DNA from 4 places in the Pseudoalteromonas sp. K222D genome. Region 1 is predicted to be linked to each of the others. Evidence: predicted binding sites of a transcription regulator. Region 1 holds the regulator's gene; each other region holds the start of a gene.

Region 1 (6,280 bases):
ACTACTTCGCAAACCATTAAAGATGCGCTGATTGAAATGACAGCTAAAGGCTTAGGTATGACCGCCATAGTTGACGATAATCAGCAACTTGCCGGGTTATTTACCGATGGTGACTTACGTCGTATTTTAGAGCAACGCGTTGATATTCATACCACACTAATAGATGCAGTAATGACTAAATCGTGTACCACGGCAACCCAAGATATGCTTGCTGCGCAAGCGCTTAATATTATGGAACATAAACGTATTAATGGCTTAATTATTATTAATGAGCATAATCAGCCTATTGGTGCACTCAATATGCAAGACCTACTTAAAGCGGGAGTATTATAAATGCAATTTGAAGAGCTCTATCAAGCGCTAAGTGATGACGCTAAAGCGCGCGCAAAAAAAGTAAAGCTACTTATATGCGATATTGATGGCGTATTTTCTGATGGCCGAATTTACCTAGGCAACCAAGGTGAAGAGCTAAAAGCATTTAATACAAAAGATGGCTTTGGTATTAAAGCACTTATTAACAGCGGCTTTGAAGTAGCGGTTATTACCGGCAGGCACTCGCAAATAGTACAACAACGCATGACCAGCTTAACCGTACAGCATATTTATCAAGGTCAAGAAAACAAGCTTATTGCCTACCAAGAGCTTAAAAACAAGCTTAATTTAAGCGATGAGCAAATTGCTTATATTGGTGATGACGGCCCAGATATGCCTGTTATGGAGTTAGTTGGCTTTGCAGTCGCAGTAAACGATGCGCACCCACTAATTAAACGCTTAGCACATTACACTACGCAAATGCCGGGTGGTTTTGGTGCAGTAAGAGAGCTGACCGACTTACTTATGCTTGAAAACAATAAACCATTAACCAGCCAAGGCACTAGTTCATGAATATAGCGCGCATAGTCTTAAGCGTTTTATTCATCAGCTGTATGGTTTGGCTTTGGTACCCTTATTTTACTCAGATAAATACGGTTGTTAAAGCCGACGCAGAAGTGATAGCTAAACCCGATTACACCGCCATTGAGCTAAAACAAACAGCTTTTGACGAAAACGGTGAAATTAGCCATAAAGTAACTGCGGTTAAAACGGAGCTTTACGAGCAGCTAGGATTTACCTTATTCGAAAAACCTACTTTTATATTGTACGACGACAGACAAAAAACGTGGCGTATAAATGCTGATGAAGCAACACTTTACGATGAAAGACAATTAATTTTAGAGGGTAATGTAACTGCCCAAAACTTAATTGATGGTGCAATGATAGACAAAATCACCGCCGACAATATTCAAGTAGATATAAAGCTACTCACTATGCACAGCGAACAACCCGTTATTATAACTGGACCGAATTTAAAGATCACCGGTAAAGGCCTTGAAGCCAATTTAACAACCGAGGTGATAAAACTAATTAACCATACGCGAACACTATATTATGACCAATAACCTTGCAAAAATACTTATTATTCCATCGCTTATACTTGCATTTAATAGTAATGCGGCAGAGCAAAGTACTTCCCCACTAGCTAATCAAATTTCTATTAGTGCTGACCGACAAGAAGGTCAACTAAAAGAAAATGTTGGTATTTTTGAAAAAAACGTAGAGATTATCCACGGTAATCGTCGTATCACCGCCGATCGTTTAGAAGTACATAAGCGCGACGAACTTGGCGATAATAAACAACTATTAATTGCCACAGGCAGCCCTGCATATTTTGAAGAAAAGCAAGCAGATGGCACTGTCATGAGCGCCAGCGCTAACGAAGTACGTTACGATGTAGCGAAACGTTTTTTAACCCTAGTAGGAGATGCAAACATTTCTCAAGCTGGGCAAAAAATTACGGCTAAAAGTATCACCTACGATATAGAGCAACAGCTTATAAGTGCTGAAAAAGATGAAAACTCAACTGATCGGGTGCACACTATTTTAGTGCCTATAGACGTAAAAAAAGAACAAAAACTCAATAAAGGTCAGCCATGAGTACATTAAAAGCAGAGCTATTAGCAAAAAGCTATAAAGGCCGTGAAGTTGTTAAAAATGTAGGCCTTGAAGTAAAAGCAGGGAGCATTGTTGGTTTACTTGGTCCAAATGGTGCTGGTAAAACCACAACCTTTTACATGATTGTAGGCTTAGTTCCTAGTGACAAAGGCAAAATATTAATTGATGATAACGATATTACCCTACTTCCTATGCACAGCCGTGCTCGTTTAGGTATTGGTTATTTACCACAAGAATCGTCTATTTTTAGAAAGCTCACTGTGTATCAAAATTTAATGGCTATTTTAGAAACGCGTAAGCAACTAAACAAACAAGCCAGAGAAGAAACCCTAAATAGCTTGCTGGACGAATTTAGCCTGCAACATATTCGCGACAGCTTAGGCATGGCGTTATCTGGTGGTGAACGCCGCCGCGTAGAAATAGCACGTGCTTTAGCTGCAGATCCTAAATTTATATTACTTGATGAGCCCTTTGCTGGCGTGGATCCTATTTCAGTACTCGATATTAAAAAAATTATAGAACACCTTAAAAACCGTGGTATTGGCGTGCTAATTACCGACCACAATGTAAGGGAAACCCTTGATGTTTGCGAAAAAGCCTACATTGTTTCTCATGGTGAGCTAATTGCATCTGGTACTCCTGAATTTGTATTAAACGATAAAACAGTACGTGATGTTTATTTAGGCGAGCAGTTCAAACTGTAATATTTATGTTATTACTATAAGCATCTGCTAAGATTAATCATATCAATTTATAAGGATTGTTAGAGATAAATGAGGCAATCATTACAGCTGCGCATGGGCCAGCAACTTACAATGACTCCGCAACTGCAACAGGCTATTCGCTTATTGCAGCTTAGTACCTTGGATCTCCAGCAAGAAATACAAGAAGCACTTGATAGCAACCCGCTACTAGAAGTTGATGAGCAAGATTACACGGAAGAATCAGCTGGTAAAAACGAGCAAAAAGCAGATGATATTACTGTTAGTGCCTCTGCCGATGACACCCCGAGCGAGTATGAGCAAGATAGCGGTGAAGCACTAAACAAAGACACCATAAGCGACGATATGGCCATGGATGTATCATGGGATGAATATATGAGCGCAGCGCCTGCCTCTTCATCGGGGCCAATGCCTGAAGATGAATCTATTTATCAAGGTGCATCAGCCGAAACTCTGCATGAGTACTTAATGTGGCAATTACAGCTCACTCCTTTTAGTCCTATAGACGAAGCTATTGCCATAGCTATTGTTGAAGCCGTAGATGACTCTGGTATTTTAACTATCAGTTGCGAAGACCTTTTAGCAAGCTTTAATCAAGAAAGTGATGACGAACACGAAGTAGAACTAGATGAAATAGAAGCAGTGCTAAAGCGCATTCAATTATTTGATCCTGTTGGTATTGCAGCTCGCAGCTTACAAGAATGCTTATGTATTCAATTAAACCAATTTGATAAAGACACCCCTTATATTAACGAAACAAAAATGGTGTTAACTGATCATATCGATTTACTCGCTGCTCGCGACTATCGTACGTTAATGAAAAAAACTAAGCTCAAAGAAGAAGAGCTTAAAGAAATAATGACACTTATTCATACGCTTAATCCTAAGCCTGCGGATACTATTGTCAGAGAAGAATCTGAATACGTTATACCTGACGTATCTGTTAAAAAAATAAAAGGCCGCTGGGTGGTAGAGCTAAACCCAGATAGCATGCCAAAAATACGTGTTAACAGCCAATATGCTGCTATGTCTCGTACGGTAAAGTCCAGTGGTGACAGCCAATTTATTCGCTCGCACTTACAAGAAGCTAAATGGTTTATTAAAAGCCTAGAAAGTAGAAACGAAACACTCCTAAAAGTAACTAATTGTATTGTTAAGCAACAACAAGCGTTTTTTGAACATGGCCCAGAAGCCATGAAACCTATGGTTTTAAACGATGTTGCCGAAATAGTTGAAATGCACGAGTCGACTATTTCACGGGTCACTACACAAAAATTCATGCACACTCCACGTGGCATTTTTGAGCTTAAGTACTTTTTTTCAAGCCATGTAAGCACCGAAAATGGTGGCGAATGTTCATCAACTGCTATACGTGCCTTGATTAAAAAGTTGATAGCTGCAGAAAACTTAGCCAAACCATTGAGTGATAGCAAGATTGCAGATATATTGGCTGAGCAAGGAATTAAAGTAGCTAGACGGACAATTGCAAAATATCGCGAATCTCTGGCTATTCCCCCGTCGAATCAACGTAAAAGCTTGATTTAAGACGTACAACAAAGAGGAAAATGCTGATGCAACTAAACTTAACTGGTCGTCATGTAGACATTACAGACTCATTAAGAGACTATGTAAATAATAAATTTGCAAAGCTGCAAAGACACTCAGATCACATAACTAATGTGCATGTTATTCTCGATGTAGAAAAATTAAGTCAAAAAGCTGAAGCAACAATTTTTGTAAGTGGCGCTGAGCTATTTGCATCGACCGAACACCAAGATATGTACGCTGCCATTGACTCGTTGATTGACAAACTCGATCGTCAAGTAATTAAACACAAAGAGAAGTTTGCTCGACACTAACACTATGAAATTAAGCTCACTTATATGCCAGGACTGCAGCAAAGCTGTGGTCCTTTTTAATAGTAAAAAAAGAATTTTAGAATTCATCAGTGAACTCGCGCATAAAAAAATGCCGTATTTACCCCAGCAAGATATTCTCACTGCTTTATTGGCAAGAGAAAAGCTAGGCAGTACCGGTATTGGCCGAGGAATAGCAATTCCACATGGCCGTATGAGCGGGGCGCAGGAACCTCTTGCCTTAATTTTAATAAGCGAAACCGCTATTAATTTTGATGCAATTGATAATCGTCCAGTTGATATTTTTGTTGCACTTATAGTGCCCGATGGCGATAACCAGCAGCACTTGAAAACACTAGCCACAATAGCTGATAAACTAAACGATAAAGAGTTTTGTAAGCAATTGCGTGCGGCAAAGTCTGATGAAGCATTATACCAAGTTATTTTGGATCAATCCTAGTTACTAATAAAGGGGTGGTAAATGGAATTAATTATTATAAGTGGCCGATCGGGTTCTGGTAAATCGGTTGCTTTACGTGTTGTAGAAGATTTAGGTTACTATTGTGTAGATAATATTCCGGTAAATTTACTGCCTTCATTAGTGCGCAGTGTCTCTGATAACTACGATAAAATAGCCGTTAGTATAGATGTGCGTAACCTGCCTAAAGATCAGCAGCAATTTAACGATATTCTTGAGTACTTGCCCGACTTTGCTAAACCAACGTTATTTTATTTAGATAGTGACGATCAAACATTAATCCGCCGTTATTCAGAAACGCGTCGTTTGCACCCGCTTTCGATTGATTCGCTACCGCTAGATTTAGCAATACAAAAAGAAAAAGAATTACTCGATGTACTCGTAACGCGGGCTGATCATGTCATTGATACAACCGATTTAAGTGTGCATCAACTTGCTGAATCTATGCGTGAAACCATACTCGGTAAAAAAGACAAACAGCTTATCATTACCTTTGAGTCGTTTGGCTTTAAGCATGGTATTCCCAAAGGTGCTGATTATGTTTTTGATGCGCGTTTTTTACCAAACCCACACTGGGAACCTGAGCTAAAGCCCTTAACTGGGTTAGATCAACCCGTTAAAGATTATTTAGCTAGTCATAGTATTGTGCAAAAGTTCACTTGGCAAATTCAAACCTTTGTACAGACGTGGTTACCACACCTAGAGCGTAATAACCGTAGTTACTTAACGATTGCTATTGGCTGTACCGGTGGTCAGCATCGCTCAGTTTATTTAGCGCAAACAATTGGTGAAAGCTTTGCTATGTCTCACCCTAATGTAAAAATTCGCCATCGCGAGCAAGAAAAATAATTCAATTTAAACAATCATCTGTTCAGCTTAAGTAGAGTATCTTATGCGCTTAGAAAATACGTTTTTAATAAAAAATAAACTTGGTCTGCATGCTAGAGCCGCTACCGTATTAGCACAATTAGCGGTACAATTTGACGCATCTATTACCTTATTTCAGGATGAAAAAGAAGCCGCTGGCGATAGCGTACTGGCTTTAATGCTACTTGAAAGCAGCCAAGGTAAAGAAGTAAAAGTAGTGTGCGAAGGACCCGATGCTGAGCATGCATTACATGCCGTTGGCCAATTAATAGCACAGCGCTTTAACGAACAAGAATAGCAGACACTTTATTTAAACCAAGTTATCGAGCTAAAATATAGGCTTAGTAAAACCTTAAGCTAGTTTG
Region 2 (6,280 bases), on a different contig from region 1:
TTATCAAAATGGCTATCGGCTCTTATTTGCCTTGCTACTTCATCACCGTTTATATCGGGTAACTGCATATCAAGTAAGATCAAATCTAAATCGTCTTCAGTTTCTACAAAAGACAATGCATCTTCGCCGGTCTCAGCCCAAATAACTTCATGACCACGCTGTTCAAGTAAGTTAGTCGCAATTTCGGCATTTAACGGCACATCTTCTACTAACAGTATATTTAAGCTGCGTCCTACATAACTATTCTCAGTGGGTGCGCTACATAAAATTAGCGGTATTTCTACTATAAAGCAGCTCCCCTCGCCTTCGGTACTATTAACCGAAATAATCCCCTGCATTGCATCAACTAAGGCTTTGGTTACTGCTAAGCCAATGCCAGAACCAATAGCATTGGTGCCTTTAAGATCTGGCGCTTTATAATACATATCAAAAATACGAGAGAGCTGTTCGGCTGGTATGCCTTCTCCGGTGTCTGATATTTTCATGGTAAGCCAAGGGCCATCATCTCGATTTTCACGAATACAGGTGAGGGTTACACTGCCCTTATGAGTAAATTTAACCGCATTATTTATTAAGTTCCAAACAACTTGGCGAAGTCGGGTTGGATCTAGTTGCGCATAAATATCTAGCATGCCTAAGCGTTTAATATCAAAAGAAAGATCTTTTTGTTCAGCAATTAGGCCTGCAAAGTTAACCACATCGTTAATAAAGTCTGATACGTTTATAGCATTAGTTGCAATATCTAACTGCTCTCTGTCTATTTTGTCTAAATCTATAATGTCGTTAAATATATTACCTAGTGTTTCGGCACTCGAAAACACCGTATTACACCAACTACGCTGCTGTTTATTAAGCTCTGTATCAAGCAACATACGTGTTAAACCAACAATGCCATTAAGTGGTGTACGCAACTCATGGCTCAAAGTGGCAATAAATTTACCTTTATCTTTGTAGGCTGTTTCAAGTGCTTCTGCAGCCTCTTTACGACTCGTAATATCACGGCCAAATGCAAGTAAACCTATGTACTTACCTTTATCATTAATAAACGGCAATTTACGTAATTCAAACCAACGCGTTTCGCCGCCCACATCGTATTGAACATCTATAGTTAATGCTTGATGAGTTTGCTCTACCTGTTTATCGGTTTTTAAAACTTCAGATAAAAATTGATTAGGAAATATTTGTTCAGCACTCTTACCGATTAATTCGTCACTGGTTTTACCCATTACTTCTTCAAACATTTTATTACAGCCAGCAAACACACCGTTGTCGTCGCGGTAATAAAATAAATCGGGGGAGGAGTCTACTATTGAGCGCTGTAGCATACTTTGCTGGGCAAGCTCTTGTTGTGTTTTTTTACGCTCAGCAATTTCTTTTCTTAGCTCTTCTATTGCCCGGTGCTTGGCATGAAACGCCATTTTACGCTCATCAATTTCTACATTTAAGCGATTTATATTATCTTTTAATGTTTGATTGAGTAGCTTTTCTTGTTTTGTCGCACTGTCTAAATATGCATAGGAGGCATCTAGTTGCCTGATTGAATTTATTAGCACGCTTATAACCAGAGGCGATACCACAGAGGTAAAAAATACCACAGCTAATATATCAACAAGATTAACTTCTCCAACGGCAACATAATAAAACATACTTGATAAAACAAGCGAAACTGCCAATAACAAAGCATAGCAAATGGCTGCAGTTTTAAACTCACCAAACCGAGTTATTAAACTAGAAAGAACTCGAGCCCAAGGGCTCAAAGAAGAATCGGTCATATATCAGTGTTTCTCTTAGCTAAATGCTTAGGGTCTGTTGACCTTTGCGGGTTAGTATTTATTCAAACTAGAGGCAATTTAATCGCGGCGCGAGGTTTATAACCTAGTGGGCTAAGTAAAAACCGAGCAACAAAGAGTTAATTCCCCCTAGGCAGAACCCTTCGGGCAGCGCCTGTTTGGCATTAATGCTGCGTTATCGCCAATTTATGGGGAATAAACACAACACAGGCTCTGCCTTGCCTAAATACCAAACAGACTGCTGTAAATTCAACCTTGAAAGATCAACAGCCCCTAATTACAAAAAGGTTTAAATTGCATGTTATGGTTAATTTTAGCATTTTCTATCAGCTATTTTCATGTTGTGCGATAAAAACTCTAATATTTATTGTTTGAATCATTAGCTGGCTACAACTCATCATTCCAGCAATAAATTATTTAGTGTAAAATGCGGCGCTTTATTATTGCTAATAACGAGTAACACACCATGCAAACTAATATGCCCGATATAGCTAACACGGCTCCCGCCTTACAAACTGGTACATTAGACTGGGTGGGAATGGGTGAAATTGAACTGCCATTTATTTTTGAGTCGCATGGCATAACGCCAGTTACTGTTAATGCTAAAGCCCGCGCTTTTGTAAACTTACACAAAGAAGATGCAAAAGGCATTCATATGTCTCGCTTATTTTTAGCGCTCGACACGCTCTCTACTGAGCAGCAAGTTAATCCTCAAACATTGGCTCAAGCGCTCGATTTTTTTATTAGTAGCCACGAAGGCTTAAGTGATAAAGCACTTATAGAATTTAAGTTTGAATTACCACTGCGCCGTAAATCGTTATTAAGCGACAAGGCTGGCTGGAAAAGCTACCCTGTTATATTAACCAGCACAATTGAACAAGGTGTTATTAATTACGAGCTAAGTGTTGATGTAACCTATTCATCAACTTGCCCATGTTCAGCGGCACTTGCGCGTCAGCTGATACAAAATGCATTTGCCGAAAAATTCAATCAAGAAACCCTCAGTCAAAAAGAAGCACTAGAATGGCTAGGTACTACGCAAGGTATTGTAGCCACCCCACACTCGCAGCGCTCAATTGCTAATGTAAAAGTAAAGCTCGACAGTAATATTACTCAATTTGACGTAGTTAATTTAATTAACACGATTGAAGATGAATTAAAAACGCCAGTACAAGCGGCGGTGAAACGTGAAGATGAACAAGAGTTTGCCCGCCTAAATGGTCAAAATTTAATGTTTTGTGAAGATGCTGCTCGTAAAATTAAAGCGCTACTAGAAACACAGCAATACAGTGATTACTGGTTACAAATAAATCATTACGAATCGCTGCATGCGCACGACGCACTCGCTATTGCAGTTAAAGGCGTTGCTGGCGGTTATAGAGCTTAAGTTCTTATTTTGCAGTGTTCAATATCCATACGGAAACATACTACTTAACTAACTAATTTAGGCACGTTAATTGCTTTACTTAAGCAGTGTCAATTTGTTGTTATGGAGTTACCGTATGGAATTCGCTTTATTATCAATTTTAGTATTAGTTGTTGGGGCCTCTGTTGTTGCGTCAAAGTTTAACGATGATGGCGGAAACCCTTATCCTTTTACCCGCAAGCAAAATGTATTTACTCAAGTAGAAAGTGCTTTTTTAAATTTATTAGAACGCGCAGTGGGCGATCAGTATAAAATTGTTAGTCGTGTAAAACTAATCGACGTGATTGATTGCAAACAAGGTTTATCGGCAAAGTCTAAGCGTGCCGCAATGGCTAAAGCTAAAAATAAACAGCTTGATTTTGTGCTAGTCGATAAAGAAAAAATGACCATAGTGGCAGCCGTAGACTTAGTAAACAATGCCAATAAAGATGGCCATAAAGCACAACGCGACTGGTTTGTTAATGGCGCATTAGAGGCCGCTGGCATCCCGCATATTCGTATGAAAGTAAAATCAGGCTATCGCCCAAGTGAAGTACGCGACGCTATTATGTTTAAACTCGGCAAACCTGCGGCTACGCAAACAGCTCGCCCTATTCGTACCCGAGTTCAAAAACCAGCGGTACTATCACCTTCTCAAGCTAAAGCGCACTCTACAGCACTAGCCGAAATTTAACGTAAATAACATAATAAAAAGCGAGCAAAGTAAAACTGCTCGCTTTTTTGTTTTTTAGCGCTAACTTCACGTATAATCAGCGCATTCAAACTCAGGAACTTAACACTATGAATGTTGGTATTATTGGCGCAATGGAGCCAGAAGTTAAAATTTTGCGCGAAGCAATGCAAAATCCACAAACTTTAACTAAAGCTGGTTTTACTTTTTATACCGGTGAATTAGCAGGTAACACAGTAACATTGGTTCAATCTGGTATTGGTAAAGTAGCATCAACTATTGCAACTACATTACTTATTGACAACTTCGCCCCTGATTGCGTAATTAACACCGGCTCTGCCGGCGGCTTTGATCCGTCATTAAATGTGGGCGATGTAGTTATTTCGTCAGAAGTTCGTCATCATGATGTTGATGTAACTGCCTTTGGTTACGAAATAGGTCAAGTACCACAAATGCCAGCAGGTTTTGCAGCACACCCTAAATTAGTGGCTGCCGCAGAGCAAACTATTGCGCAAATTAGTGACGTAAAAACCTTAGTTGGTTTAATTTGTACCGGCGACATATTTATGTGTGACCCAATACGTATTGAAAAAGCCCGTAGCGACTTTCCTACAATGCTTGCAGTAGAAATGGAAGGGGCATCAATTGCGCAAACCTGTCATACACTTAATACACCGTTTGTGGTTATTCGCTCGATGTCAGATATTGCCGGCAAAGAGTCGCCGCAGTCGTTTGAAGAATACCTAGAAACAGCATCAATCAATTCATCTAAAATGGTAGTGGCGTTACTTGAAAAGCTAACGGCAGTTTCACTGTAAATGCTCAGCAATATGGTTCAAAATCACTTGGACTTTATTGTATTTATAATGGCGCTCCTTGCTGAGCGCTTTTTACCACTTGTTAGTTGGTATCATCCTAACACCGCTTTAACGGCTATTTTTAGCGCTATTGGTAAGCGTATTTATAAAGCAGCAGAACCCAATAGCTATCAATATTTAGCCGCAGCCCTTGCCAGTACACTTATTTTAAGTGTGGTACTTATTATTATTGTATTACTACTGGAATTTGCATTTTACCCTGAATTACTCGCCGGGCTTATTTTATATTTATGCCTTGAGAGTAAAGCTATTGATAAAAAAGCACTACGTATTGCTAAGCTTACCAAACAAAACCAAAAATCTGCCGCCCGTGAGCTATTAAAGCCATTAGTAGCCCGAGATGTTACTAAACTCTCTGGTGCAGGCATAATTAAAGCCTTAATAGAGAGCCTAATATTACGTACTGCAAGATATTACTTTGTGGTGATATTTGTTTTTTTAGTACTTGGGCCTATTGCAGCGCTTGCCTATCGATTACTTACTTTAATTGAGCAGGCATGGCGCAGTAACATTAAACCCAACAGCCCTTTTTTAAAGCCGCTTAAAATTACCTTGTTTATTATTGAATTTATTCCTATGCGCTTATTGGCACTGACTATTGCAGCCAGTAAAGCGAGCAAGCTAAGCATGCATTATATAAAGCATTATGGCAGGCACTTTTATCAAACTAATACTGGGTGGCTTTTAAGCACTTGCTCTGCATCATTAGGCGTACAACTAGGCGGGCCTGCAGTGTATTTTGGCGAACGTTTTAACAAAATGCGTATTGGTACCGAACGCCTCCCTATTGCTGAGGACGTGCCGATTACTATTAATAGACTAAATCAAGCGCGGGTATTTTGGTTACTGGTCGTTGTTTGCATAGAAATACTTAAAAACATTTAGCTAAGGGCGAGTTACACACCTATTATTAAAAATACAAAAAATATAAGCACAAAAAAACCAGCCGTGGCTGGTTTTTAGCATTTTACCGTTTAGCTTTACGCTACAGTAATATTTGCAAACTTACGCTTACCTACTTGGTAAATAGCCGTACTGCCTTTTGCTATTTCAAGTTTAGTGTCTGTAATTTTATCTTCGCCGTTGAGCTTAACTGCACCTTGCTTAATCATGCGCATTGCTTCTGATGTACTAGCAACTAAGTTAGCTTCTTTAAGCAAGTTAGCAATTAAAATGCTGTCTTGCTCAATGGTTACTGTTAGTTCAGGTATTTCATCCGGCAGAGCTTTTTTCTGAAAGCGCTGAATAAAGTCATCATGAGCTGCTTGTGCATCGGCTTCACTATGAAAGCGCGCAATAAGCTCTTTTGCTAACTCAATTTTAATATCACGAGGATTTGTACCTTGCTCTACACGCTCTTTTTGCGCGTTAATACCAGCAATCGACAGCCCGCTTAATAAGTCGTAGTAACGCCACATTAGCACATCACTAATCGACATTATTTTACCAAACATATCGTTAGGCGCATCGGTAATACCTATATAGTTACCCAACGATTTAGACATTTTTTGCACCC
Region 3 (6,280 bases), on a different contig from region 1:
ACTCGCGTTAAAATACCCGCTACAGCAAGTGTTGGCGGTTTAATATGCTGTTTGTATTGAGATAAGCGTTCGCTTAATGAAACATCTAAAGCAGACATAACAGACCAATAAAATAGTTAGATACTACTGCTATGCAAAAAACTATCCAATGTTTCTTTGACACGTGTTTTAAGTGTCATATCAAGCGATGATTGCGCCGTTTTAACTTCGCAGCCGCCTCGCTCTAACGTTGGCTCTGCAATCAACTGCCAGTTATTATCTGTCACTGTTTGCTCGCCATAACTTTGCTTTATTAGCTCTAAATCTTCGGGGTGTAAATGAATTCGTATTTTTTCTTGCTCTGTATTAAGCGCATCAATACTGTGTTTAAGGGTGTGTAAAATAACATCAGGAGAGGTTTTTACTTCTTGATAAATAATAGCTTCTGCAAGCATAACGGCTAATTGCACTAATTGCTTTTCAGCTTGCTCATCCACTTTACTTAGCGGCGCGGTCAATCCCTCTAAAACACTACGTAGGCCAATTAACTGCTCTTCTATTAGTGGTTTTACATCTTCTTGGCCTTGGGTTTTTCCCAGCTCTAGGCCTTCTTTGTAGCCAGCTTCTTTACCTTCGGTAACGCCTTTATCAAAACCGTCTATGTAACCTTGCTCGTGCCCTTGTTTTACACCTTCTTCAAACGCATCTTGTCTAATGCGCTCAAGTTCGGCCATAGTAAGCGCAGGTAACTCAGGTTCTTGCGGCTCTTCAATTAGCGACTCTTCAGCCATTTCTTTTCGATACAACTCAGCAAGCGGTGTACCAAAGGCAGTAGAGCGATTACCAAAGCTTTTTTCATCGGGTGCTACATCAGGAACATCCCAGTGCTTTAATAGTTCATCGGCTTCATCGACGTGCAGTGGACGCCCTTTGTGCATTGACGATTTAGTCATGGTTTATAAAAACTCCTCGCCGCCGCCGCCGCCAAGCTGTATTTCGCCCGAGTCAGACAATCGACGCGCCGTAGAGAGTATTTCTTTTTGCGCGGCTTCTACTTCACTAATACGCACTGGTGCCATTGCCTCTAAGTCATCGGCAAGCATTTCGGCAGCACGTTTAGACATATTACCGAGTATTTTTTCTTTAAGCGCATCGTCTGTGCCTTTAATCGCTTTCATTAGTACGTCTTGTTGTACTTCGCGTAAAATTGCTTGAATACCACGGTCGTCTACGTCCATTAAGTTTTCAAACACAAACATAAGATCTTGAATTTGTTGCGACATTTCTTCGTCATGCTCACGAATAGAGTCCATTAACTGCCCTTCTACGTTGGTATCTAGGTAGTTCATAATATCGGCAGCCGCTTTTAAGCCGCCCATTTTCGCAGCTTGCGCACCTGCTTGGCCAGCAAACTGTTTTTCCATAATTTCGTTAAGCTCTTGCAAGGCAGCTGGCTGCACTTCTTCAAGGTTAGCAATACGCATGGTTAAATCCAGGCGCACTTTATCAGGAAACTGCGCCAGTATTTCGGCAGATTGCTCAGGCTCTAAATAAGATAATACAATGGTTTGTATTTGCGGATGCTCATTACGAATAATGTTAGCTACTTGCTTCGAGTCCATCCACTTTAACGAATCAAGTCCTTTAGCGCCCGATCCCATTACTATTTGGTCAATTAAGCTAGCGGCTTTATCTTCACCTAATGCAGCGGTAAGTGCTTTTTTAATAAAGTCTTCTGATTGAAAACCAATTGTACTAAAGCTTTGAATTTGCTCTATAAATAAATTATGTACTGCGCTTATTTTAGCTTGCGATAGATCCTGCAAACCGGCCATCGCCATACCCACTTTTTGCACCTGTTTGGGCTCTAAATGTTTGAGTATTTGCGCTGCATCTTCTTCAGATAAACTTAATAGCAGTATGGCCGCTTTATCTACGCCATCTAGCTTATCAACATCGAAAGCTGCTGGGAGTTGTTTTTGGTTTTGATCAGTCATCTTCGGTTAACCACGCTTTCACTACTTGTGATGATAGTTCTGGTTCATTAGCTACAAGGGCACGTACGGCTTTAAGTAAGTCTTCGTCACCATGTAAATCGGGTAGCTGCAGTGTACCATCGCTTGAGAAGCCAACTGAAGCAGAATCAAAGTCTTTATTTAGCATATCTAAGCTATTATCGCCAATATCAACCCCTGAGCTAAGTGCATCTTCATCGTACTCATCAAGCGTGCTGTCTGGGTAAATTAAGCGTTTTAGCATAGGTTTAACTACAGCCATAATCAACACAATAATAACCAATGCAGCCAGTACTAAGCGTACTATTTTCATAAACCAGTCTTGTTCCCATAAAGGTACTTCAAAACTCATATCTACGGCTTCTCGTACAAAGGGAACTGTTACTACTTCTAGGGCATCGCCGCGCTGTATATCAAAGCCAACACCACCTTGTAATAAACGTCGAATATTTGACAGTGCCTCAACCGAGCGCGGGGTCATGGTGGTTTCACCGTTTTCGCCCACTGTTGGCAAATAATCAACCGCCACCGATACACTAATTCTGCGAATCGTGCCGCTTTGTTGGCGCTTATGCGAAATAGTAGTATCGAGCTCATAGTTACGCGTGGCTTCTTTATGCGTGCGGCTCGGTGAAGTAGCACTTCCTGCGCCGCCTTGGCCTGCCACTTCTGGAATATCTGAATTTACCGGAGGCTGATTACTTAACGCGCCAGGAATACCCACAGCTAAGCCGCCTATGTTGTTTTCCTCAAACGTGGTTTCGCTTCTTACCGCTGGTAGGTCTGGGTTATAACGTTTTTGCGTTTCTTCTAATGAGCTAAAGTCCATGCTCAAATCAACTTGCGCAGTGTAATTACTCAAACCAACAATAGGGATTAAAATGCTATCTATTTTTTCTAGGTATTCTTGCTCGCGCTTACGCTCTAGGTCGTACTCTTTACGAGAACGCGCAGAAAGTGAGCTTTGTGAGCCCGAATTTAATAAACGGCCATTTTGATCGGTAACCGTTACGCGTGCAGGCTCAAGCCCTTGCACTGCTGAGGCTATCATATCCACCACAGAGTCTACTTCTTCGCTGTTAAGTGAGCGGCCGCGTTTAAGCGTAAGTACTACCGTTGCTGAAGGCTTTTTCTCTCTGCGGGCAAATACGTTTTCTTTTGGAATAGCTAACAGCACCTTGGCGCGAGTGATGTTATTAAGCTCTTCTATAGTGCGGGCAAGTTGCTGCTCTCGGCCATGCTTTAGGCGCTCGCGCTCTAAGCGTTGGCTTACACCAAAGCCCATGTCTTGCATTATTATGTCTGAGCCAGAAGTAGGACCTTGATCCAAGCCTTCGCGAGTCATTAGTAATTTTATATTTTGGTATTCGCTTTCATCAACCGACACTACGTTGCCATCAAGTTGATAATCTATTTTTTGCGCATCTAAAAAATCAAGCGTTTGAATTAGCTCTTCGGTGGGCATTTTACCTAATGGGCGCATATCTGGCTGACGTGCCCAAATAATCACAAAAATGGCAATTGCCAAACAAATCGCCAGTGCAATAATAAGGGTAACTTGACGCAATACATCAACACCGCTTAACGCACTTAAATAGCCCGACTTTTGTTCTTGTTGATCGTCACTATCGCTTTGCTCAATACCGCCACTAGCAAGTGCAAGATCTGTAGATTGATTAGATTGCGCCACAATTATTCTCCACTACCTGATTAAACAGGCATATTCATGATTTCTTTGTAAGCTTCAACAAGTTTATTACGCACTTGTACGGTCGCTTCAAATGCAACAGAAGACTTTTGCGAAGCAATCATTGCCTCAGCAAGCGATACGCTTCTGTCGCCCATTTCAACCGCTTTTACTTTTTGACCTGTGTCTTGCTGTAACTCATGCACAGTATTGAGCGCATTGCTAAGCATATCGCCAAATTGTGCTGATGACGTAGACTGAACTTGCGTAGGCAATTTATTAATTTGATTATTACGGCCCGCTTCTAAGGCCATTGATTGCATTTCTTGAAATACAGCGCTATTTTGAATTTTCATTATTTGTCTCTAACAATGCAGTTAACTCTTAAGGTTAATAAAGCACAAAACGTGCCACATAAATAAAGCTTTAAATACATGGTGTTACAGTTGGTTTTTACTTAGTCAGAGTTTTGACAGCCCTAAATTCAAGGTGTTGAATTTAGGGCTTTTTTGAAGGTTATGCAGGAAGTGAAATACCTAAGTCGCGCATTTGCGCTAGTTTATAACGTAAAGTTCGCGGGCTAATACCCAAAGTTTCAGCTACGTCTTTACGCTTGCCTTGGCAACGCGCAAGTGTTTCTAAAATAATTCGATGCTCTTTATCTTTAAGCTCATCTTTATAACTGCCTGTATCTTGAGCGAGTAAATCTGATTTTTGCTCATTCGGTGTTTGATCATCAAGCTTTTCATCACCCGACTTTTCGTCATTAATAACGGCTGTTGTTTTACTATCGTAATAGGCGCTAGTTAACGCACTTTCACTAATTGCTGGCTCTACTACAAAGTTACTTGGGGCTAAATTTTCAATAAAAATAGCTTGCTCACCTATGCTGTTACCACTGCGCAGTATAAGCGCACGCTGAATTACGTTATCAAGCTCACGCACATTACCTGGCCATGTATGGCTAAGGAGCTTTTGCTCAGCTTGCTTATCTAAAATAGCCAGCGGCTGCTTAGCTTTTATTAAATGGCGTTCAATTAAGTGCTTCGCCAACACAATTATATCGCCAGGGCGCTCGCACAATGGCCGCCACATTAGCGGAAAAACGTTAAGGCGATAATATAAATCTTCCCTAAACTGATTATTCGCTACCGCTTGTTTTAAATCGCGGTTACTGGTTGCGAGTATGCGTACATCTAGCGCAATGGTTTTACGACTCCCTAAGCGTTCAACTTCACGCTCTTGTAATACACGCAGTAGTTTAACTTGTAAGCCTAAATCCATTTCGGTAATTTCATCAAGTAAAATAGTACCACCCTGCGCTTGCTCAAACTTACCTGGACATGCCTGAATCGCGCCAGTAAAAGCGCCTTTTTCGTAGCCAAATAATGTTGCTTCTAGCATGTTTTCAGGAATCGCCGCACAGTTAATAGCCACAAAGGGCTTTGCAGCACGCGCTGATTTATCATGAATAAACCGCGCTAATACTTCTTTACCCGAGCCACTTGGCCCCAGCACCATAACACTGGCGTCTGATTTAGCTACCCTGCTTGCAAGCTCCAGCAATTGAATACTAGTTGGGTCGGCAACAATAGGGCCGTCGGTTTCTTTGGGTTTTTCGGGCAAATAGCGGCTCACCATATTTAATAGCACCTCGGGTGCAAATGGTTTGGCCATATAATCAATCGCGCCTAAGCGCATTGCCTCTACCGCATCGTCAATAGTTGCGTAGGCGGTCATCATTAATACCGGTAAATCGGGGTAATTTAATTTAATACTGCGCAGTAAATCTAGGCCGCTCATAGTGCCCATTTGCACATCGCTCACCACTAACGAAAAGGATTCTTTTTTTAGTAGTAACATCGCCTGCTCTGCACTGTCGGCAGCAACGCATTCAATACCCGACATTTCTAGGGTATCTATTAATGCTTCGCGAAGCCCTGCGTCGTCCTCTACAACTAAAATAGTATTACTCATAACGATTCCTCTAATTTAGATGCTGCGCTAATTGGCAATAACAGGTTAAAACAAGCGCCGCCATGTACATTATTAGTCACCTCAATACGCCCTTGGTGCGCATTAGCAACAGAGCTAACAACCGCCAACCCTAAGCCTGTGCCTTGGCTGCTAGTGGTAAAAAATGGTTCAAACAGTTTATCTACCTGCTGTAGGTCAACACCTGGGCCATTATCACTCACGCTAATGCGTACAAAATCTGGGGTTTGCAAATCGCGCATTGCACTTACTTGCACTTGTGCCCCAGAGCCTATAATTTGAATACTGTTATGAATCAGGTTTTGAATCGCACTGGCAAGCGCGGTTTTATTCCCTAAAATCGCAATGTCGGGCTCAGGTAAGCTTACATCAAGCTCACTGTTATTAAGCGTTACCATGGCATCTGCACCGGTTTTTACTTCGCTTAATAATTGCTGCATAGACACCTGCTCAACCACATGCTGATCGCCACTTTTGGCAAATAGCAGCATGTCGTTTACTTGGTTTTCTAAATCTTTTAAGCGCGACATTAATTTAGTTTGAAAGTTATCGCGCGACGCTTCGGGTAAGCATTTTGAACCTAAATTAGCAGCATAAAGCATAG
Region 4 (6,280 bases), on a different contig from region 1:
ATTATGGGATGCCTCATTATTGCCTACTTTAATAATAGGATAACCCAGTAACGACTCTATGGTATTAGCGAGATTAATTCTTGCTTGTGCGGTTTTGACTGCCATGACTTTCCATTATTGTTTGTGCATCACTTAGCTGCGCTACTGTTTTTAAATTATTGAGCCCCAGTGATACTGCGTTACTTAAAATGTGCTCACTAAGCACAGCCACATACCCAGAAACTAAAGGTAGCGTGGCTTGCCCCGTAATTTGAAAAGTAACCGTGACCGTTTTTGCATTTTGCGTAAATATTACATTAGCGGCAATAATGTGTTCTTGAGCAAATAAAATATTCAACACCATTTTGTTTGCACTTAACGCTGTGGTGGTCATTTCACCTGCGCCCCATTTACTTTGCCATGATTGATGAGCACCAACCCCTGTGCTTGGCTCACCTAAGGAAAATTCTACAGAGGGATCCAGCTTCTTCCAAGGCGACCATTTATGCCACTGCGAAAAATCAGTGATTAAGGGTTTTACTATGTGCGTATTAGCATTAATGTTAATACTCTTTGTTACGTTATAGCTCTGTGGTAGTAATAGGCCAATAACGATAAAAAGTAAGAGTAAAACTAATAAAAGCTGCACTAACATTTTTAATATTTTAATAAAAAAACCTCAGATAAATTAGGTTACAAACTCATAACTTATTATTCATTTAGCATATTAACTCGGGTGTGCTTAACTTTCGAGGTTAATTTTATAGCAACTATTTTTTAATTGAGCTAGATACTTAGCCACAACCTATAAAAAGTAATAGTTAATTTAGGTGTATAAGTATTAAAAAATAACGAAACTTCACTTTAAAACCGCGCGGCACAGCAAAGTAGTGCTCTATCAAGGTAGGTTGGTATAGGGTATAATTTGCGCCTTTTGTTATTAAACGGTCAATTTTATGAGCACACTTAAAGCTAAGCGCGCCTTATTCTCATACCCAAAGTATTGGGCTGAGTGTTATGGCACAGCACCATTTTTACCTACTACACGCGAAGAAATGGATGCACTTGGCTGGGATAGCTGCGATATAATTATTATTAGTGGCGATGCTTATGTAGATCATCCTAGTTTTGGGATGGCAGTAATTGGCCGGGTACTTGAGGCGCAAGGTTTTAGAGTGGGTATTATTGCCCAGCCAGAATGGGACTCTAAAGAAGCGTTTATGGCGCTGGGTAAACCCAATTTATTTTTTGGTGTAACCGCTGGCAACATGGACTCGATGATTAACCGTTATACTGCTGAAAAACGCATGCGCCATGATGATGCCTACACGCCAGACAATATTGGTGGTAAACGCCCTGATCGTGCGGTAATCATTTACTCACAGCGCTGCCGCGAAGCGTATAAAGATGTACCACTTATTTTAGGTGGCATTGAAGCAAGTTTACGCCGTGTTGCTCATTACGATTATTGGCAAGAAAAAGTGCGTCGTAGTGTTTTGTTTGACGCTAAAGCCGATATTTTAATATATGGTAATGCGGAGCGCCCACTGGTTGAGGTTGCTCATCGTATTGCAGCGGGCGAAAGTACCGATACCATTCAAGATGTACGAGGGACTGCGGTTATTCGTAAAGAGCCGTTACCAGGCTGGCGTGGCAGTGACTCTACCGCTATTGATAAAATAGGTAAAATTGATCCAATTCCAAACCCGTATGGCGCAGATGATGTTGGCTGTAGCAAATCAGAATTTAAACAAGCAGGTATAGACTTAAAAGCCGAAGCCGCCAAGGTTATTAGTATTCAGCCAGCGCGCCCTAAGCCATGGGAAAAAACCTACGTTAAATTACCTGCGTTTGAGCAAGTAAGTGTGAATAAGCCATTGTATGCACATGCTTCTCGTATTGTGCACCAAGAAACTAACCCAGGTTGTGCTCGTGCTATTTTTCAGCGCCACGGCGATCGTTCTATTTGGGTTAATCCCCCAGCATATCCACTAGAAACACATGAAATGGACGCCGTATTTGGTTTGCCGTATCAACGTATTCCTCATCCTAGCTACGGGGATGCAAAAATACCTGCCTACGACATGATTAAAACGTCGGTTAATATTATGCGAGGCTGTTTTGGTGGTTGCAGTTTCTGTTCGATTACCGAACATGAAGGGCGGATTATTCAAAGCCGTTCGCAAGAATCAATAATTGAAGAAATTGAGCAAATTAGAGATAAAGTACCCGGGTTTACCGGGGTTATTTCTGACTTAGGTGGCCCAACAGCCAACATGTATAAATTGGGTTGTACCAGCAAAAAAGCAGAAAGTACCTGTCGACGTTTATCGTGTGTATACCCTGAAATATGTAAGCATATGGATACCGATCATACGCCAACAATTGAGCTGTATAAAAAAGCCCGTGAAGTTAAAGGCATTAAAAAAATATTAATCGCCTCGGGTGTACGCTACGATTTAGCCGTGCAAGATCCACGTTACGTTAAAGAATTAGTTACTCACCATGTAGGTGGATATTTAAAAATAGCGCCAGAGCATACCGAAGATGGACCATTATCAAAAATGATGAAGCCAGGTATGGGAGCGTACGATCAGTTTAAAGCGTTATTTGATAAGTACTCAAAAGAAGCGGGTAAAAAACAGTATTTAATCCCATACTTTATTTCGGCGCACCCAGGTACTAAAGACGAAGACATGGTAAACATGGCTTTGTGGCTTAAGTCGAACGACTTTAAACTTGATCAGGTACAAAATTTTTACCCATCTCCAATGGCAAATGCGACCACTATTTATCATACCGAGATGAACTCACTGCGTAATATTAAAAATAATACCGAAGTAGTACCTGTGCCGAAAGGTGCGCGCCAGCGTCGTTTACATAAAGCAATTTTACGCTATCACGATCCTGCGGGCTGGCCAATGATCCGCGAAGCACTGCGCAAAATGGGTAAAGCTAACCTAATAGGTAAAGCGCCAAATTGCTTAGTGCCAGAAGAAGGGCGCGACGAAAGAGCTGCAAAAGGAAGTAGTCGAGGTGGGCGCCCAGCATTAACGCGCCATACTGGTTTTAGCCAATTTCATAAGGCCAATACAAAACCAAAGGTAGCGAGTAATCGCCAAAGAGCTAAATAGAGCTCATAGCTTAAAAAGTAGTTACCCTGTTTGGCTTATTACTAAGCTTGGGCTTGATTACTGAATATATGAGCACTGAAAAAAATGCCGCTTATTTTGCAATAAGCGGCATTTTTTATGTAAGTTATTTAAGTAAAACTTAAATAATATCAATTTTGTTACGAATGATTTTTACGCCATCCATATTTTCTAAAAACTTTTGTGCCAACGCACGCTCAAAACCTGTTTGCGCTTTACCGTATAAATCTACTTCGCCATTTTTAACTTGTACGCGAATATCGCTTAGCGCTAAATTGGGGTTGGTACGCAAAGTGTGGGTAATCGATTGCTGTAAGTTAGGTTGGGTTGCCAGGCTGCTAACGACAACCATATTTGTTGTAGCACTCACTTTTGTAGCGCATGCGAATAAAAACAAACAACAAAATGATACTAAAGCGATAGTTAATTTTAAACGGCTCATAATCATATCCTTACATTGCAATTAATCGGGTAGCCAAATTAGGCAGAGTTACCATGATAGTTACAATTATCGTTCCATATTTAATGTACTGAAAATAAAGGCTATTTTATTAAGTGGGAATTCAGGTGGGCAATTGTTACATAAAACTAAGTAGAGATTACATAGCCCTAAACCATGCAGTTATGGAGGAGCAGGCATTAAAAAGCCGACATTTTTGTCGGCTAATATAATACTACTTACAGTATGCGCTTAAGTTACTTTTTCTTTTTAACCTTAGCTTTTTTCTTCGCTTTCATTTTAACCGGATCTTTACGCTTTTTAGCCGGCGGCTTAGCTTCTTTATGCTTTGGCTCTAATCCTTTAATAACACGACGTTTAAGTTTTTGCTCAATATAGCGCTCTATTTTATAAAGAATGCCAATATCGTGCGCTTCAACCAGTGAAAGAGCGATGCCTTTTTTACCAGCGCGGCCTGTACGGCCAATACGGTGTACATATATATCGGCTGTGCGTGGTAGGTCAAAGTTAATTACATGGCTAATATCAGCCACGTCAATACCGCGCGCCGCTACATCGGTAGCAACTAATATACGGGTTTTGCCGCTATGGAAGTTTTCCATCGCTTTCATGCGTTTGTCTTGCGGCATTTCGCCGCGTAACCAGGCTGCTTTAACGTCGTTAGTTGTTAGTTCACCAATTAGCGTTTCAAGACGCTCACGGGTTTTAACAAACACTATGGCTTTAGTTACGTCTGGGCCATTAAGGGTATTAACTAACAGCTCAAGTTTATGATGATAGTCATCGGCTAAATGTACCCACTGGTGAATTTTAGCCTTTTCTTTGCGTGACGATTCAGCTTCAAGCAATGCTGGATCGTTTAGCGTTGTTTCAGCAAATCTTTCAACACTGTCGCCTTCAAGGGTTGCTGAGAATAAAAAGCACTGACGACGATTTTTAGCTTCATCACAAATACGGCTCATTTCTTTTTTAAAGCCCATGTCTAGCATGCGGTCGGCTTCATCAATAATAAGCATTTCTACGTGTTCAGCATGAAAGTTTTCGGTTTCTAAATATTCCATTAAACGCCCTGGGGTGGCGATTAAAATGTCATTATTTTTTTCAAAAATCTCTTTATGCGTACCATAGTTAATACCGCCTGTTACTACCCCAATTTTAAGGTTAGTACGTTTAGCAAGTAGTTCGCATTGTTCATGAATTTGATAAGCTAGCTCACGAGTTGGCGTCATTACTAATACGCGCGCAAAACCAGGATCACGACGCGGAAAATCCAATAAATATTGAATAGCCGGAATTAAAAAGGCGGCTGTTTTACCTGTACCTGTAGGCGCAGATGCTAAAATATCACGCCCCTGAAGTGCTTCAGGAATAGCTTGTTGTTGAATGCTGGTTGGCGTTTCGTAACCCATTTTATTAATGGCGTCGAGTAGCTTGTTATCAAGATCAAATTCAGAAAATTGCATAGAGTGTCAAAAATAAAGGACAATGGCACTAATTATACTCGGTTACGCCTGCTTGGTGAATGAAAAGGTGAAAAAATGTCTGGTTTTGCATTTAAACAATTTAAAGTTGCGCACGAACAGTGTGCAATGAAGGTATCAACCGATGGTATTTTGCTTGGGGCATGGGCTAATTTAAGTAATGCCAACAGCTTGCTAGATATAGGTACAGGCACGGGATTGCTGGCGCTTATGTGTAAACAGCGCAGCCCCCAGTTAACTATAACGGCGGTAGAAGTTGATAAAAATGCTTACCAACAAGCGTTGCAAAATATTGCCGCTAGCCCGTGGCCAAATATAGAGGTGCACCAGCAAAGCATTCAAACTTTTAACAGCGCGCAGCCGTTTGATGTAGTGATAGCCAACCCGCCGTATTTTAATCACAGTTTAAAAGGTAATAATGAGGCGCGTAATATTGCGCGCCATACAGATGGCTTAAGTTTTGCTGAGCTAATTAGTGCTTTTAAAAAGCTCAGTCATGCAGGCTCAACCTTTAGCTTAATTTTACCCACTACAGAGGTTGCGGTGTTTATTGAGCTTGCTACTCAAAACGGGCTTTTTTTAAATACTCATTGCCAAGTAAAGGCGACGCCAAATAAAGCGATTAGCCGAAGCCTAATGACCTTTAGCTATATAAACCAGAGCATTGTGGAATCAGCTTTGTGTATAAAAGATAATGAAAACAACTATAGCGAAGATTATATTACGCTGTGCAAAGCATTTTATTTGAAGATGTAATGTGGTAAACAGTGCTGGTATGATGAGTTTATATGTATACAGGTAACTTATAATGAAAAAACGAACTAAATCAGTATTATTAAGCGCCTTAGCCGCTACATTTTTTACAACGCAGAGCGTACTTGCCAGTATGACGCCTGTTGGGCTTTGGAAAACCATTGATGAAGACACTAATGAAGCTAAGTCGTATGTCCGTATAGTTGAAAATAACGGGGTTTTAAGCGGCACCATTGAAACATTATTAAATAAAGATAAGCAAAATGCAGTGTGCTCGCAGTGCTCGGGCGATAAAAAAGATCAGCCCATATTAGGCATGACCATTATTGATAATGTGATTGATAGCGGTGATGGTAGTTGGGAAGACGGTCAAATACTCGACCCAAATAACGGTAAAAGCTATACAGTGCGCTTAACGACTCAAGATGCTGGTGAAAAATTAGAAGTGCGTGGTT

The links. Region 1 encodes sigma-54, which starts transcription at its own class of promoters, with help from an activator protein. Its sites were predicted from a motif close to GTTGGCACGNNNNTNGNNT; they were not measured.
Region 2: a site for sigma-54 is predicted at 3,235-3,253, ahead of J5X91_RS10260 (DUF2726 domain-containing protein). Genes of this name have one in related genera too.
Region 3: a site for sigma-54 is predicted at 4,078-4,096, ahead of fliE (flagellar hook-basal body complex protein FliE). Genes of this name have one in related genera too.
Region 4: a site for sigma-54 is predicted at 3,634-3,652, ahead of J5X91_RS16520 (BON domain-containing protein). Genes of this name have one in related genera too.

What each region holds. Positions count from the first base shown of each region.
Region 1 is NZ_JAGGDL010000004.1:82,144-88,423, forward strand. Features, by position in the region: gene J5X91_RS03855 (KpsF/GutQ family sugar-phosphate isomerase) at 1-333, shown strand, start outside; gene kdsC (3-deoxy-manno-octulosonate-8-phosphatase KdsC) at 334-885, shown strand; gene lptC (LPS export ABC transporter periplasmic protein LptC) at 882-1,439, shown strand; gene lptA (lipopolysaccharide transport periplasmic protein LptA) at 1,429-1,974, shown strand; gene lptB (LPS export ABC transporter ATP-binding protein) at 1,971-2,696, shown strand; gene J5X91_RS03880 (RNA polymerase factor sigma-54) at 2,766-4,259, shown strand; gene hpf (ribosome hibernation promoting factor) at 4,286-4,573, shown strand; gene ptsN (PTS IIA-like nitrogen regulatory protein PtsN) at 4,578-5,030, shown strand; gene rapZ (RNase adapter RapZ) at 5,052-5,897, shown strand; gene J5X91_RS03900 (HPr family phosphocarrier protein) at 5,941-6,213, shown strand.
Region 2 is NZ_JAGGDL010000017.1:68,262-74,541, forward strand. Features, by position in the region: gene arcB (aerobic respiration two-component sensor histidine kinase ArcB) at 1-1,772, opposite strand, end outside; gene folE2 (GTP cyclohydrolase FolE2) at 2,257-3,177, shown strand; gene J5X91_RS10260 (DUF2726 domain-containing protein) at 3,293-3,889, shown strand; gene mtnN (5'-methylthioadenosine/S-adenosylhomocysteine nucleosidase) at 3,997-4,704, shown strand; gene J5X91_RS10270 (cobalamin biosynthesis protein) at 4,705-5,649, shown strand; gene tyrS (tyrosine--tRNA ligase) at 5,745-6,280, opposite strand, start outside.
Region 3 is NZ_JAGGDL010000018.1:40,381-46,660, forward strand. Features, by position in the region: gene fliI (flagellar protein export ATPase FliI) at 1-98, opposite strand, end outside; gene fliH (flagellar assembly protein FliH) at 117-932, opposite strand; gene fliG (flagellar motor switch protein FliG) at 936-1,976, opposite strand; gene fliF (flagellar basal-body MS-ring/collar protein FliF) at 1,969-3,684, opposite strand; gene fliE (flagellar hook-basal body complex protein FliE) at 3,705-4,037, opposite strand; gene J5X91_RS10565 (sigma-54 dependent transcriptional regulator) at 4,198-5,658, opposite strand; gene J5X91_RS10570 (ATP-binding protein) at 5,655-6,280, opposite strand, start outside.
Region 4 is NZ_JAGGDL010000051.1:6,028-12,307, forward strand. Features, by position in the region: gene J5X91_RS16505 (TIGR03899 family protein) at 1-105, opposite strand, end outside; gene J5X91_RS16510 (SRPBCC family protein) at 74-634, opposite strand; gene J5X91_RS16515 (YgiQ family radical SAM protein) at 936-3,113, shown strand; gene J5X91_RS16520 (BON domain-containing protein) at 3,253-3,573, opposite strand; gene srmB (ATP-dependent RNA helicase SrmB) at 3,828-5,054, opposite strand; gene J5X91_RS16530 (methyltransferase) at 5,130-5,828, shown strand; gene J5X91_RS16535 (DUF2147 domain-containing protein) at 5,881-6,280, shown strand, end outside.